DNA from 2 places in the Glutamicibacter sp. BS14 genome. Region 1 is predicted to be linked to the other one. Evidence: riboswitches for the same ligand, from Rfam matches in the RefSeq annotation. Region 1 holds a riboswitch; the other holds the start of a gene.
What was found. Region 1 has a riboswitch for S-adenosylmethionine ahead of AC1Z36_RS03605 (acyl-CoA dehydrogenase family protein). Riboswitches for the same ligand answer to the same signal wherever they lie in the genome.
Positions count from the first base shown of each region.

Region 1 (7,160 bases):
TTTGGCCTGCTGGATAACGGGCTGAACCTGATTGGCCTGTCCTTCTTCTGGCAAGACCTGGCCCGAGGGCTGGTTCTCCTGTCCATCCTGCTCGCCGCCGTGGTGCTCGGGAGGGCCAAGAGTCGGCCGGCCACCGGCATCTTCGCGCTATTGCGCACGACCAAGCATCAGGCACTGACGAACACCGCGAAGGGAAACAGAAAATAATGGGCAAGCGCATCCACCTTAACGCCTTTGACATGACCTGCGTCAGCCACCAGAGCCCTGGGCTGTGGCGGCACCCGCAGAATCGAGCCGACGAATACAACACCCTTGAATACTGGGTGGATCTGGCCAAGACCCTGGAGCGCGGTGGCTTTGATGCCCTGTTCCTCGCCGATGTACTTGGCATCTATGACGTGTACCAGAATTCCAGCGGTCCAGCCTTGCTCGATGCCGACCAGGTGCCACTGAACGATCCCTTCATGCAGGTTTCCGCCATGGCCGCGGCCACGAAGAATCTCGGTTTCGCGGTGACCAGCGCGCTGACCTATGAGCAACCCTACGCGCTGGCCCGGAAGTTCTCCTCGCTGGACCACCTCACCCGCGGGCGCATCGGTTGGAACGTGGTGACTAGCTACTTGGAGTCGGCGGCCCGCAATCTGGGCATGGCCAGGCAGCTGGATCACGACGCCCGCTACGACATTGCCGATGAATTCATGGACGTGGTCTACAAGCTCTGGGAGGGATCATGGGAGGAAGACGCGGTTCTCAAGGACCGCGAACGTGGCGTCTACACCGACCCTTCCAAGGTGCATCCGATTAACCATCACGGCCAGTACTTCAACGTGCCGGGCATCCATCTTTCCGAGCCTTCCATCCAGCGCACCCCGGCGATCTTCCAAGCGGGCGCTTCTTCGCGCGGCCGGCGCTTTGGCGCGCAGCATGCCGAGGGCATCTTCCTGAATTCGATCAATACCGCGGTCACCCGCCGCCAGACCGATGCGATCCGCGATGAGTTCGAACTGGTGGGTCGGCCCCGGGACGCCGCCAAAATCTATGCGCTGATGACCACTGTGGTGGCTGATTCAGACGCGCAGGCGCAGAAGCTCTACCGCGAATACCAGTCCTATGCCTCGCGCGAAGGTGCCATGGCATTCTATGGCGGGTGGTCGGGCTTGGACCTGAGCCAGTACGCGCCGGATGAGGAGCTGCAATATCTGGAAACCAACGCGGCGCGATCGGCGGTATCGATTTTCACTACAGCGAATCCGCAGCAGAAGTGGACCCCGAATGCCATCGCCGACTACCTCGGAGTTGGCGGCATCGGACCGGTGCTCGTCGGTTCGCCGGAAACCGTGGCGGACGAAATCGAGCGTTGGGTGGATGAATCAGGATTGGACGGGATCAACTTGGCCTATGCCATCACCCCAGGTTCCTTCGAGCAGTTCACCGATCTGGTGGTTCCCGAGTTGCGGAAGCGCGGAAGAACTTGGGCAGGATACGAAGGCAACACCCTGCGCGAATACCTGGCGGGTCCCGGCACGACGCGAGTGGCTGACGATCACCCGGCAGCCGCCTATCGCGGGGCTTATGCGGGAAAGGCCTCGGCAGCGGAATCCGAAGCGAGCCAAACACCTGAAGCTGTACTAGGCGCCCGGTGACACATGAGGAAATATGACGGCCACTGAGGCCCCTGTGAAGGCCTCGAAAATGTCGATTCATGACGATGTTCCGTCCTATGACATCTTCCCTGCCAAGCGGAGGCCGTCGGTGCTTCACTGATGGAGAACAACCCATCCAGAGCGGCTAAGAGACCTGGCTCCGAGACGCCGCAGCAAGCCTGCACTCCGCAGGTAGTGCTAACGCCAGGTTCGATGGATCCGCAGATTTTCTGCATCCTTCGGAATCCATAGCCCAAGAGGAGAACGAAGATGACTATACTGGATACCCAATTGCCGCGCGTGCCCTACACCGGCACTGCTGATGAAGCTGAACTCGCTCATTGGCGCGACGTCGCCCAGCAAGTAGCTGACAAGCTGGCGGCTGACGCGCTCGAACGCGACCGAAAGAACGCCCAGCCTTTCGCCGAAGTGCAGCTGCTGCGCGAAGCCGGGTTGCTCAATCTCTTGGTGCCTGCAGAATTCGGCGGAGCCGGAGCCCATTGGGAAACGGCCTTCGAAGCGGTCCGCATACTGGCCGCAGCTGATGGCTCCATCTCGCAGTTGCTGGCTTACCACTACATCAACCAGTCCGGCATTGCGTTCTACGCCCCGGCAGAAGCCCAAGGGGCATGGTGGCAGCGCACCGTGGAAGGTGGCTGGCTCTGGGGCGATTCGGTGAATCCAGTTGATCCGGATTTGACGCTGAGCGCCGAAGGGGACGGCTACCGACTGAATGGAGCCAAGCGATTCTCCACGGGTTCCGGTGTTGGCGAGGTCATCGTCATCAACGCGCTGGTCCAGGGCGGCGAATACGACGGGCAGATTCTCGCGTTGGTTCTGCCACGCGATATCGATGGCTTGGAAATCGTTGACGACTGGGACTACCTGGGACAGCGGCTGAGCGCGTCGAATTCCTTGAAGTTCCACAACGTGCGGCTCGAAGCAGGGGACTTGCTGGGATTCGTCACCGATGAACCGGTCTCCACCCTGCTTACCCCCGGTATCCAGTTGGCCTTCGCCAACTTCTACCTGGGCATCGCCCAAGGAGCACTGGAGCGCGGCAAGCAGATCTTGCTGGGCCGCAAGAACGCCTGGTTGTTCTCGCAGGCAGAGACCTACTCGCAGGACGCGATCTTCCAGCGCACCGTCGGAGAGCTCAAAGCCCGCACTGCAGCAGTGGCGGCGCTGACCGAGAAGCTGGGCCGGAAATTCGATGCCCTGCTCTCGAAGGCCGGGGAAGTCACCCAGCCCGAACGAGCGGCGTTGGCCGTGGAAATTGCTGAAGCCAAGGTGGTCTCCACTGAGGTGGGAGTGGATGTGGCGAACCGGATCTTCGAGGTGACCGGTTCATCTTCGACTGCGAACTCGGTGGGTCTGGACCTGTACTGGCGCAATGTGCGCACCCATTCGCTGCACGACCCAGTGGACTACAAGAAGATCGAGGTCGGCGCCTACTTCCTGCGCGGAGAGTCCCAGCCGCTCTCGCTGTACACCTAAGAAAACTTCTCCCGGATTGGACTGAACGATGACTGTACTTGCAACTGGCAATCGACTCGCAGGACTCAAAAACCGCTTCGCACCGCTCTTCTCGCGCATTGCGCAGGGCGCAGCCGAACGCGACCGCACCGGCGAATTGCCCTACCAGCAGGTCGCGGACCTGGCTGCTGCCGGCTTTGGTGCGGTTCGGATCCCGGAATCGCACGGAGGTGCCGGTGCTACGCTGCCCGAACTCTTCGAGCTCTTCGTGGATCTCGCGGCCGCGGATTCCAATATTGCCCAAGCGCTGCGCGCGCACTTCGCCTTCGTCGAGGACCGTCTGGTTGCGGCCCCCGGCCCGGGGCGCGACAAGTGGCTGGCCCGCTTCGTGGCGGGAGAACTGGTGGGCAACTCCTGGACCGAGGTCGGCACCGTCAAGGTCGGGGACGTGATCACCAAGGTCACCCCGGACGGCGAGGGCGGATTCAAGATCAACGGCACCAAGTACTACTCCACCGGCTCGATCTTCGCCGACTGGCTCGATACCTACGCAGAGCGCACCGACACCGGAAAGCGCGTGATCGCCGCAGTCAACCGACACCAGCCCGGCGTCGAGCTGGCCGATGACTGGGATGGCTTCGGCCAGCGCACCACGGGTACCGGCACCTCCACCTTCACCGATGCGATTGTCGCCGAAGAAGACCTCATCGACTTCGATACGCGTTTCAAGTACCAGACAGCTTTCTACCAGCAGGTGCTGCTCGCTGTTCTGGCCGGCTCCGCCAAAGCAGCCGAGCGCGACTTCGCCGCCGAGCTGAAGGCGCGCAAGCGGACCTTCAGCCATGCCGCGGCCAATCTGGCGGCCGAAGACCCGCAGCTGCTGCAGGTGATCGGCGAGGTCTCCGCGGCGGCCTTCGCTGCCGCGGCAACGGTGGAACGAGTGTCGACGGCATTGCAGGGAGCCTATGAAACTGCGCAGGCGCTGCACACCGGCGAGGTGACCGGGGAAGAGGACGAAGCAGCCAACGATGCGGCAGAGTTGGCCAGCGCCCAGGCGCAGGTGGTGCTCACGCCATTGGTCCTCAACGCGATCACCCACGCTTTTGATGCGCTGGCCGCCAGCGCCACGAGCGTTACCAAGAACCTGGACCGGCACTGGCGCAATGCCCGTACCGCCGGCAACCACAACCCCTGGGTGTTCAAGGCGCGGTTGATTGGCGACCTGGCGGTCAATGGCACCGAGCTTCCGCGCGTGTGGGCGATTGGTGCATCAAAGTAGATTCCATGGTCTTGCGAGCCCAGCATCCTTTGCCGGTGCTGGGCTCGTGGTCGTCGGCCCGGGGCAATTGATCGACCATCGTTCCAGTCGCCTGACGGATAGCTGCCGGCCTTGGCCCTAGCGCACCTGGGTAACCGTGCCACTTGCGATATGGAAGATATCCAAGTCGCGGGGTACGAAGAGGCCGCCAGAGAACTGTTTCGAAGCCCGCTGCCAAATTTCCATTCCAGATCCAGCGGGAACCAAATGATGCAGCGCCAAGTTCCGTGCTCCAGCCCGCTGGGCGATTCGACCTGCGTCTTCTGCGGTGGTGTGCGCGCGCCGATGATGTCCCATGCTCGCTTCCAGTTCGGAGGATGAAGCATGCGGGTAGCTACGAGCGATGGCCTCCAGATCAATAGCTTCATGGAACAGCAAGTCGCAGCCTTGGGACAGGCGCGCAAGATTTGCGCTTGGCGCTGTATCGCCGGAAACCACGACCGATCCATATCTCGAATCAAAGCGGAATGCGAATGCCGGAGCGATAGGTTGGTGCTGGACCAGGATAGCGCTAATTTTTGCATGCCGATCAGCGTATATTTCAAAAGGCTCCATGTCCGGATGGTTGTTGTGGTTGGGGTGGAAGCCTGTGCCGGCGGGAATCCCGATATCTACGCCATGGAAAATATCCGAAATATCAGGTGCCGCCGAATCCCGTCGGCGATCGTTGAGATCTATCGCATGGGCGCGCAGCAGCAAGTTGACCATGGCGTTGGTCCCGGGTGTGGGCGACTGCGGAAATATGGCTTCCGGCTCTTCGGCCGCTGTCTGCATCGAGGGCAGCACTCCTCGATCACCCGGTCCGAAAACAGGAACCTGCCGACCCTCGGGCCGCGGAACCCAAGGCCGCCCAGGACCATGACAGAATTCAGGTCAATGACGTGGTCTGAATGCTGATGGGTAATGAAAATTCCGCGCAGGGCAGTGGGGTGAATCCCGATCTCAGCCAGGCCCAAACCGACGCCATGGCCGCAATCCACCAAGTAAGCGTGGCCGTCCACAACGATCGCGGTAGAAATTCCGCGACGGTGACCGGTTCCTGGATCCGGCCTCAATAGCGGGCCGCCAGCAGTTCCAAGCGCCACTGCATGCATTCCGGTCTTCATCACTGGCTTCATCTGTCTCCTGTAGACGGGTTATTTCATCGGCAAGCTGATGCCATCATCCGCGGAGGCAATGAAGTAGTCAAGGAATAATAGATTATTCGCCTCATAACATTTTCTAGTTGGCAGCGGTCCGCTGCCCGCTGGCTAGACTGGGCGGGTGATCAACTACACCCTGCGCCAGCTGCAGTACTTCGTCGCCGTCGCTGAACTCGGCTCCATCTCCGCCGCAGCGAAGCAGTGCCATATTTCCCAGGCAGCCATGTCCCAGTCCATGGACGAGCTGGAACGCGCCGTCGGCTCGCAGCTGCTGGTGCGCAGACGTGCCCGCGGCGTGGTGCTCACGGCTGTCGGCACCGACTTCCTGCTGGACTCGCGGGCCCTGGTGCGCCATGCCGAAGAAGTGCAGGACCAGATTGTCGAACGCCAGACCAAGCTCTCCGGCCCTTTGGTGATCGGCTGCTATTCCTCGCTGGCCGCTTTCTGGATCCCGGTGATCTGCGAACGCTTCACCAATGTGCACCCGGACTTGCAGGTCACCCTCGTGGAGGGGGACGGGGCCGACCTGCAGGAGCGCATGCTCAAGGGCCACCTGGATGCGGTGCTCACCCATACCCGCCACCTGCTGCCGCAGGTCTCTTCGCGTACGGTGATGTCGGGCCGGCCCTATGTGCTGGTGGGAGGCAATCACCGGCTGGCCGATCGCACCTCCGTCGCCTTGAGCGAACTGGCCGACGACGACTTCGTCTCCCTGGACATCCCCACGGTGCGCGATAACCAGCTGGTGAATCTTCGCATGTCGGGCTTGGACCCCAAGGTGCGGTGGAGTTCGCAGAGCTTCGAGGCGGTGCGCGGGATGGTGGCTCGGGGTTTGGGCTATACCGTTCTGGTGCAGCGCCCGCCGGTCAACCTGAGCTACGACGGCTTGCCGCTGTCGGTATTGGAGATCGAGGGCGAGGTTGGCGTGAGCGATATCTGCGTGGCCTACACCGCTTCGGACCGCCCTAGCTTGCGGCTGCGCGCGTTCTTGGATTTCTGCGAGGAAGCCGGAGCCGAGAAAGAGCGCAAGGCCGGTTAGAACCCGCAGGTTCCAACCGGCCCCGCGCTTTCGCCAGTCGGGAGGCTAGTGGCTCATTTCCTCGGCCTCGAGGTCGGCGTCGCGGCCTTCCTTGATGCCGCGCATGGCCAGGGCGGCGACGATGAACGCGGCGGCCCAAACGGCTCCGGCGATCCACAGTGATCCGCCGCCCAGCAGCACCAGGCCTGCAACGATCATCGGGGTGAAGCCTGCGCCCACGGTGGAGGAGAGCTGGTAGACCAGCGAAGCGCCGGTGTAGCGGATGCGGGTTGGGAACAGCTCCGCGGTGAACGCGCCGAACGGCCCGAAGATGAAGGCCTGGATGATGCCGTTGGCCACGAACAGCGCGATGGCGAACAGCCACAGCTGGCCCAGTTCCAGCATCCACATGATCGGCAGGGCGGCCACGGCGCCGGCGAGGATGCCGACCATCATGACCGGGCGGCGGCCCAGCTTGTCTGAATAGCGCGATGAAACCCAGATGCCCACCACGGTCAACGCGGCGCCAATGGCCTTGATGTTCAGTACCGCAGTGCGGTCCA
Region 1 covers NZ_CM167801.1:758,946-766,105, forward strand. The annotation lists gene AC1Z36_RS03595 (ABC transporter permease) at 1-207, shown strand, start outside; gene AC1Z36_RS03600 (LLM class flavin-dependent oxidoreductase) at 207-1,643, shown strand; SAM riboswitch class I at 1,773-1,863, shown strand; gene AC1Z36_RS03605 (acyl-CoA dehydrogenase family protein) at 1,914-3,140, shown strand; gene AC1Z36_RS03610 (acyl-CoA dehydrogenase family protein) at 3,169-4,398, shown strand; gene AC1Z36_RS03615 (MBL fold metallo-hydrolase) at 4,516-5,136, opposite strand; gene AC1Z36_RS03620 (MBL fold metallo-hydrolase) at 5,112-5,555, opposite strand; gene AC1Z36_RS03625 (LysR substrate-binding domain-containing protein) at 5,701-6,618, shown strand; gene AC1Z36_RS03630 (MFS transporter) at 6,664-7,160, opposite strand, start outside.

Region 2 (7,160 bases), 470 kb from region 1:
GCGCCTCATTGATCCAGTTACCCACCACCGAGGTAGGAGCCAGCACCAGGAATTTCTGTGCAGGATCCTCGACGCGCGCTTGTTCAAGGCAAGCCAGCAGCTGGACGGTCTTGCCCAGACCCATATCGTCGGCAAGGACGCCACCGAGATCATGGGTACGCAAGAAGTTGAGCCAGGATAGGCCGTGGCCCTGATACGGGCGCAGTTCAGCGTTGAACGTTTCCGCTAGCTGGACCGGCTGCATTTCTTCACCGCTTTGCAGCGCCTTCATGGTCTGCAGCCACTGGTTGTGCTGGGCTTCGATAATGCCCAGATCCACCAGTTCTTGCCACCAGTCGATGCTCAACTTATGGATGCGGATCGTATCGCCCTGCACCGTGCCCAGCTCCCCGGCCTCTGATATCAGCTGGCGCAGCTGCGTGAAATCTGCACCATCAATCGGGATCACCGTAAGGTCATCGAGGACGAGATACTCATCTTGCTTGGTCAAGGCCTCCAGCAGCAGTGGGAACGGGACCTTGGTCTCGTCCAGGAGCACTTCCACAGACAAGTCGAACCAGTCCCCCGTGCTTTCGCCGGCTTCGACACTGACAGCGGCCGGCGCGTGGCTGATCCGGTACTTCGGCAGCCTGTTCTGCTCTTCAACGACCACATCGGGATGCTCTGCCAATAGCGGCAATGCGTAGACCAAGAAATCGATGGATTCGGAGGTGCTGAATTCCTTCGGCGGGAAGATTCCTGAAGAGGTCAGTTGCCCCAAGAAAGCCTGCGCGCCGAGCTTGTCCTGCACCGAAGCAGCAATTTCCTTTTCCACGGCATACTGGCGGGGGCCCGCGGAGGCGTACTCCCAGGAATAGCTCACGGTCAGCGGAGTTCGGATGCTCTCCAGGGACAGCTTGAGGCTGGGGCGTGCTGGAACAGGGATGCTGTAGCTGTCATCCTCGCTCTTCAACGGTGCCATCAGGCGCAATCGGTCCAGGTGCTGGCGCTCGAAAAGCTCAACTCCCTCCTGCGGGATGGATTGCGCACCGGATTCAATAAATGTGGCCAGTTCCTTCGTGACCGGTTCAGCGAACCGGGCCAAACCGATTTCCTTGGCCTTCGGCAAGGGGCTGGACGCGTAAGCCAACAAGGTCGGCGGCGTGCCTATGGGCAAGAGGTAGACGTGCTCTTCGCTCGGCCCGCGCAGCTTCCCTTCCATGCTCAGGCCATGTTCACCGCGACGCACATCCACGTGTGCCATGGCTGGTTGCTCGCTGAACTCCACCGGGGCCTTGGCCGTAGAACCACCGTTGACGATCTGCACTCCAGCTTCACGCAGGGCTTCGAACGCATCCAGCAGGTCCTGGCCTGGAAGATCCATCAAGGAGATCCACTCCTTGGGATCCCACGAATGGCGATAAGTATCTTGTTCAACGTGTTCACGCAACCGGTCCAGTTCAACGACCGCACGACGCTGCTTCTTGGAGAACCGCGCATCAAAAGCAACATTGCGCCAGCTGATCCCGGTTTGGATCCAGGGGCTCTTGGTTCCCTGGCGGGCCGGGCGTGCCTGCAAGGTCAGCGCGTCCTCGCCGCCATAACGGGGTTCGCTGACCACTTTCAGGATCAATCCCAGCGGTTCTTCGGCAGCCAGCGGCTCATCGGAAATGACTGGAAGCAGACGGTCAAGGGTACGTTCCCACTGCGGCTTGCTATTGCGTTTCCATGCGTGGGGATCCACCCCGGAGTCGGAGACGAAGAAGCCTTGGTCTTCTTCGGTGGTGACCTCGATGAGCAAGGCGGCGACATCTTCACAGGACTGAACCCCCGGATGCTTCCCGCAGAAGCTGGTGAAGCTGATATTGCCCTCGGTGATTTCCAATTGGGCCATCACCGATTCGCGCAGCACCACACCGGAGATGCGGGTAGATCCCGGTTGCATTACCCGGTTGGCGATCTGCACTTTTCCGGAATCACACAGGAATTGGCCCAGGTTGTATTCGGATTCGGTCACCAAGGTCTGGGCCGCAGAAAGTGTCAGCTGGAATTCCATACTCGCCGTTCATTGTTCGTGCAGTGGGCGCCCGAGAGCTAGATTCCATCTTAGCGAGCCGGAAAGCAAGATGCCCGGTGACGAAAAGTTACTTCTGCCCTTTACCCGCGGGCCCTGCAACCGATAGAAATTAATCACTGAATCACGAGTTCCACTCTTTGAGCCCTGGCTGAGTGGACGGCAACCCTCCTGCGTCATTGTGCGGGGTGCCCCAGGTGAAGATTCGACGCATCTTGACAGCCAAGATGCGTAAGCGATGGCGCCCCTTGCGCCAGAAAGGGGATCAATTCCCCATGACTAATGCAGCATCTGCCCCAACCGTATCCGAAGACCGCGCACAGCGCCTGCAGGAAGCAGGCAAGGGCTGGGGCGAACGAATTTCGGCTGCCCCGCAAAGTGCCCAATTGACTTTCACTGTGGAGGGCGAAGGCTTCGATTCGGTAGCCAGCAACATTGTCTCGGGCAAGCACACCTTCCAGGTCGACGAGCCAGCTGGCCTGGGCGGCAGCGACCTGGCCGCAAGCCCCGTGGAATACGCGCTCGGAGCGCTCATCTCCTGCCAGGTTGTGGTCTACCGCTTGTACGCGCAGAATCTCGGCATCCAGGTGGACGACGTGAAGATCCAGGCCAATGGCCACCTCGATGTCCGCGGACTCTTCGGCATCGACCAGACCATCCGCCCCGGCTTCTCGTCGGTGGATCTGGACATCCGGATTGCCGGACCGGAATCAGCTGAACGCTATGAAGAACTGCGCCGCGCAGTGGATGCCCACTGCCCAGTGCTGGACCTCTTCGCCAATCCGGTGCCGGTGACAACCGCGGTGAGCATCACAGAGATCAACTAGAGTTCGCTGAACTAAAAAGCACCGCGGCGGCCCCCGACTTCAGGGGCCGCCGCGGTGCACTTCTAGCTGAAGCCAACTATTGCCCCAGGAAGTTCAGCAGGACTTTGCCGGAGCGAGCCGAATCCTTGGCCGTTTCGAAGGCTTCAAGCGCATCGGCGACCGGGAACTCGTGGGTTACCGCCTCGGAAACCTGCAGTGAACCGTCGGCCAGGGCAGCAAGCACATGGTCGATTTCGTCGTTGAAGCGGAAGGAACCAACCAGTTCCAGCTCGCGGGTAATAGCCAGCGAAATGAGTGCGGGTTGTTCTCCTGAGGGCAGCAACCCGACCATGACCACTCGACCGCCGCGCACGGCACCGCGCACGGCGGAGGCCAACCCGCGGAAGTTGCCGCTGGCCTCGATCACCACGTCCGCGCCCACCTGGGCAAGAGCTTCCTGGTCATCGGCGCGCAAAGTTGAAGTGGCACCGAGTTTCCCGGCGATTTCCAACGGCTTCTCGTGCATGTCCACTGCGATGATTTCTTTGGCTCCGGCACGCTTGAGCACTGCTACAGCGAGAGCTCCGATCGGCCCAGCACCAATAACCAGCGCCTTCTTGCCGGCGACTTCACCGGCGCGCGACACCGCATGCCAAGCAACCGCAGCCGGTTCTGCCAGTGCCGCATCACGCAGTGCTAAGCCAGCAGGCAGCTCACGCAGCATGCGTGATGGCAGGTTCACTTCGCGGGCGAATGCGCCCTCGGTGTGCGGGTAGCGGGCGGCCGAGCCCAGATAGGTGCACCCCGGGGAAAGATTCGGGCGGTCGGCCGGGTAGGGTTCCCCGGTCTCGCCTGGTGTTGCCGGGTGCACGGCGACTTTGGTTCCGGCTGCCGGCCCGCTGCCGTCAGCGGCGGCCTGCATGACGGTCCCGACGATTTCATGCCCGAGAACCATTGGAGCCTTGAGGATCGATTCCCCGGCGGCGCCGTGGCTCCAGTAATGCAAGTCTGATCCGCAGATACCGCCGTAAGCGATGGCAACGCGTGCTTCATCTGCTCGCGGCGCTGCCAGCTCGATTTGTTCAATACGCAAATCATCGGCTGCATGGGCCACGACGGCCAACGTGCTGGTGGCGAGGGAATTAGACGACAACGCTCATGCCTCCGTCGATGAAAATGGTCTGCCCGTTCACGTAGTTCGATCCATCCGAGGCCAACCAGACTGCTGGTCCGGCCAGATCCTCGACAGTTCCCCAACGGGCAGCCGGGGTGCGGCCCAGAATCCAGGAATTGAATTTCTCGTCATCCACCAGATTCTGCGTCATCTCGGTGTGGATGTAGCCCGGTGCGATGCCGTTGATTTGCAGTCCCGAACCAGCCCATTCGGCGGTCATGGCGCGGGTGAGATTGCGCAGGCCTCCCTTGGCCGCACTATAGGCGGAGATGGTGGGGCGGGCCAAGTCGGTTTGCACCGAGCAGATGTTGATGATCTTGCCTTCGCCACGCTGCACCATGGAGCGTGCGACCTCTCGGCCTACCAGGAATGCGCTGGTGAGGTTCGTGTCAATCACACGCTGCCAGTCGGATACTTCCAATTCCAGCATCGGAACGCGGTGTTGGATACCGGCGTTGTTCACCAATATGCGGATGGGGCCGATGGTCTTTTCAATGGCGGCAATGTTCTCGCGCACGGCGGCATCATCGGTGACATCGAAGCAGACGCTATGGATTCTTTCGGCGCCATAGCGGGTGCCGAATTCGGCGACAGTTTCGGCCAAGCGTTGCGCATCGCGGCCGTGCAGGATGATGGTGGCTCCGGCATCGGCCAGGGCACGGGCAAGTTCGCGGCCAATACCGCGGGAGGACCCGGTCACCAGGGCCAGTCGTCCGGTCAGGTCAAAAAGTTGGCTCATGAGTTCCCTCGCATGAAGTGTCGATGGTTCATCGACGGGAACTCACCAGCGGTATGTACCGGCTGCTGTATCCGAAAAAGTAGCCCCGTCGCTTCCCCAAAAACATATCAGATATAAGAGGTGCGAGGGGCCATAAAGTCCGACTTATTTATTTGAAAACTATCCTGCCGGATCTAGCGGGTCTGCGAGTAGAACCAGTTGATGTGTTCTTCGAGCAGCTGGGCTGCGCGCTCGCGCTGCCCGGTGGCAAACGCGTGGTGGATGGCCTTGTGCTGTCGGCGCAAGACGCGCACCACCGGCTGCCAGGCCTCGTCGCTGGGCACCGATTCGGAAACATAGTCGCTGATCGAGTTGCGCAGCGATTCCATCATCGATTCCACGACCGCGTTGCCGGCCATGGAGGCCAGGAGCACGTGGAACTCCGCATCAATGCGGTGGAAGGCCTCGCGCGAGAGCTGCGCGTCGTCCATGCGCATGATCAGCACCGCGGTGCGGTCAATGACCTGCTGGGCATGGATTGGATCGCGCGGCGTCATTTGCGCTGCCCAGGTTTCCAGCAAGATGCGAGATTCGACGATCTCGCGGACGTTGATCCCCTTGGCCGCCAGATGCAGGCGCAATGCCTGCGAAATGCCAGCCGAGGGGTTGGAGATGATCACCGCTCCGGAGTTGGGCCCGGAGCCGGTTGAAGTCTTGATAATGCCCATCACATCAAGGATGCGGATGGCATCGCGGACCGAGGCCCGCGAGATCCCATGCTGCTCCGCGAGCGCACGCTCGCCGGGAAGCTGGTCTCCAACGGAGAGCTTCTCCTTGCGCAGATCCTCTTCAATTGCTTGGAGAACAATCTGGTACGCACGCGGAGCTGGGTTTACTGGCATCGGATCTATTTTAGCCGTTCACGGCTAAGGCAGCATCCAGGACAGAACCGGGGTGGACTGCAGGTAAACCAAGCAGCACAGCACCAGCAGCATGCCTACGGACCAACCGGCAACCTTCTTGAGGATCACGGACTCCTGGCCTTCCATCTTCACCGAGGTAGCGGCGATGGCCAGGTTCTGCGGGGAGATCAGCTTGCCGACCACGCCGCCGGAGGTGTTGGCGGCAACCAGCAGGTTCGGATCGATGCCGGCATTGATGCCAGCGGTCTGCTGCAGCTTGGCGAACAGCGCGTTGGCCGAGGTGTCCGAGCCGGTCACCGCGGTGCCGATCCAGCCCAGGATTGGCGACAGGAAGGCGAAGAATGCGCCGGTGCCTGCCAGCCAGGTGCCAATGGTGATGGTCTGGCCCGAAAGGTTCATTACGTAAGCCAGGCCGAGGACCGACAGGATGGTCAGCGCGGCGTAGCGCATGTTGTAGACGGTCTTGCCGATTTCGGCAGCACCCTCGGCGAAGGTCATCTTGTACTTGCCGTTGCCGTCGTTCTTCGCGTAGACCAGGGCCACGATCAGGCCGGTGATCAGCAGCAAGGTGCCCGGGGAGGATAGCCACTGGAAGTTGTAGATGGTCGAAGATACCGCTTCGCCATCAGCATTCAGGATCTTGCCGTCCAGTCCTGGCCAGCCGAACTTGATGTCCGTGGTTGCCAGCCATGCAGGAATGTCCACGCCCAGCTTCCACAGCTTGGCCACGCCGAAGATGACGATAACCAGCAGGTACGGGAACAAAGCCATCCAGGTGTTGACCGGGTGCAGCTTCGCATTGGCCTCGTATGGAATTGCGGCGGCTTCAGCAGTCAGCACGCGCTGGCGTGCCTCGTCGGCACCCTTTGGAGTCCAGAAGCGCAGCAGGATCACTGCGGCGGCCAGGCCAACCAGCGCAGCAACGATATCGGTCAGCTCATAGGAGAAGTAGGTCGAGCACAGCCACTGGGCGACACCGAAGGAGATGCCGATGGTCAGCGTTGCCGGCAGGGTCTGGCGCATGCCGCGCCAGCCGTCGAGGATCAGGACCAGGATCGACGGGACGAACAGCGCCAGCAGCGGGGACTGGTGGCCAACGATGGCGCCGATGTCGGCAGCCGGGATGCCGGTCAGGGCACCGGCGGTGGTGATCGGGATCGCCACGGCGCCGAAGGCCACCGGGGCGGTGTTGGCGATCAGCACGGCGCAGGCTGCGCGCAGCGGCGACAGGCCCAATGCCAGCAGCATGGTGGCGGTAATCGCCACCGGTGCGCCGAAGCCTGCCAGCGCTTCAAGCAGGCCGCCGAAGCAGAAAGCAATCAGCACGGCCTGAATGCGCACGTCGCCGCCGCCGATGACGTCGAAGACGCGGCGCAGGTCTTCGAAGCGGCCCGACTTGACGGTGACCTGGTAGAGGAAGATCGCCATGACAACGATCCAGACAATAGGGAAGGCACCGAAGACCATGCCCATTAGTCCGGAGTTC
Region 2 covers NZ_CM167801.1:1,225,063-1,232,222, reverse strand. The annotation lists gene AC1Z36_RS05855 (DEAD/DEAH box helicase) at 1-2,035, opposite strand, end outside; SAM riboswitch class IV at 2,176-2,297, shown strand; gene AC1Z36_RS05850 (OsmC family protein) at 2,329-2,880, shown strand; gene AC1Z36_RS05845 (L-idonate 5-dehydrogenase) at 2,957-4,012, opposite strand; gene AC1Z36_RS05840 (SDR family oxidoreductase) at 4,002-4,772, opposite strand; gene AC1Z36_RS05835 (FadR/GntR family transcriptional regulator) at 4,946-5,653, opposite strand; gene AC1Z36_RS05830 (L-lactate permease) at 5,678-7,160, opposite strand, start outside.
Region 2: it holds a riboswitch for S-adenosylmethionine, as region 1 does, so the genes downstream of both, AC1Z36_RS05850 (OsmC family protein) here and AC1Z36_RS03605 (acyl-CoA dehydrogenase family protein) in region 1, are expected to answer to the same signal.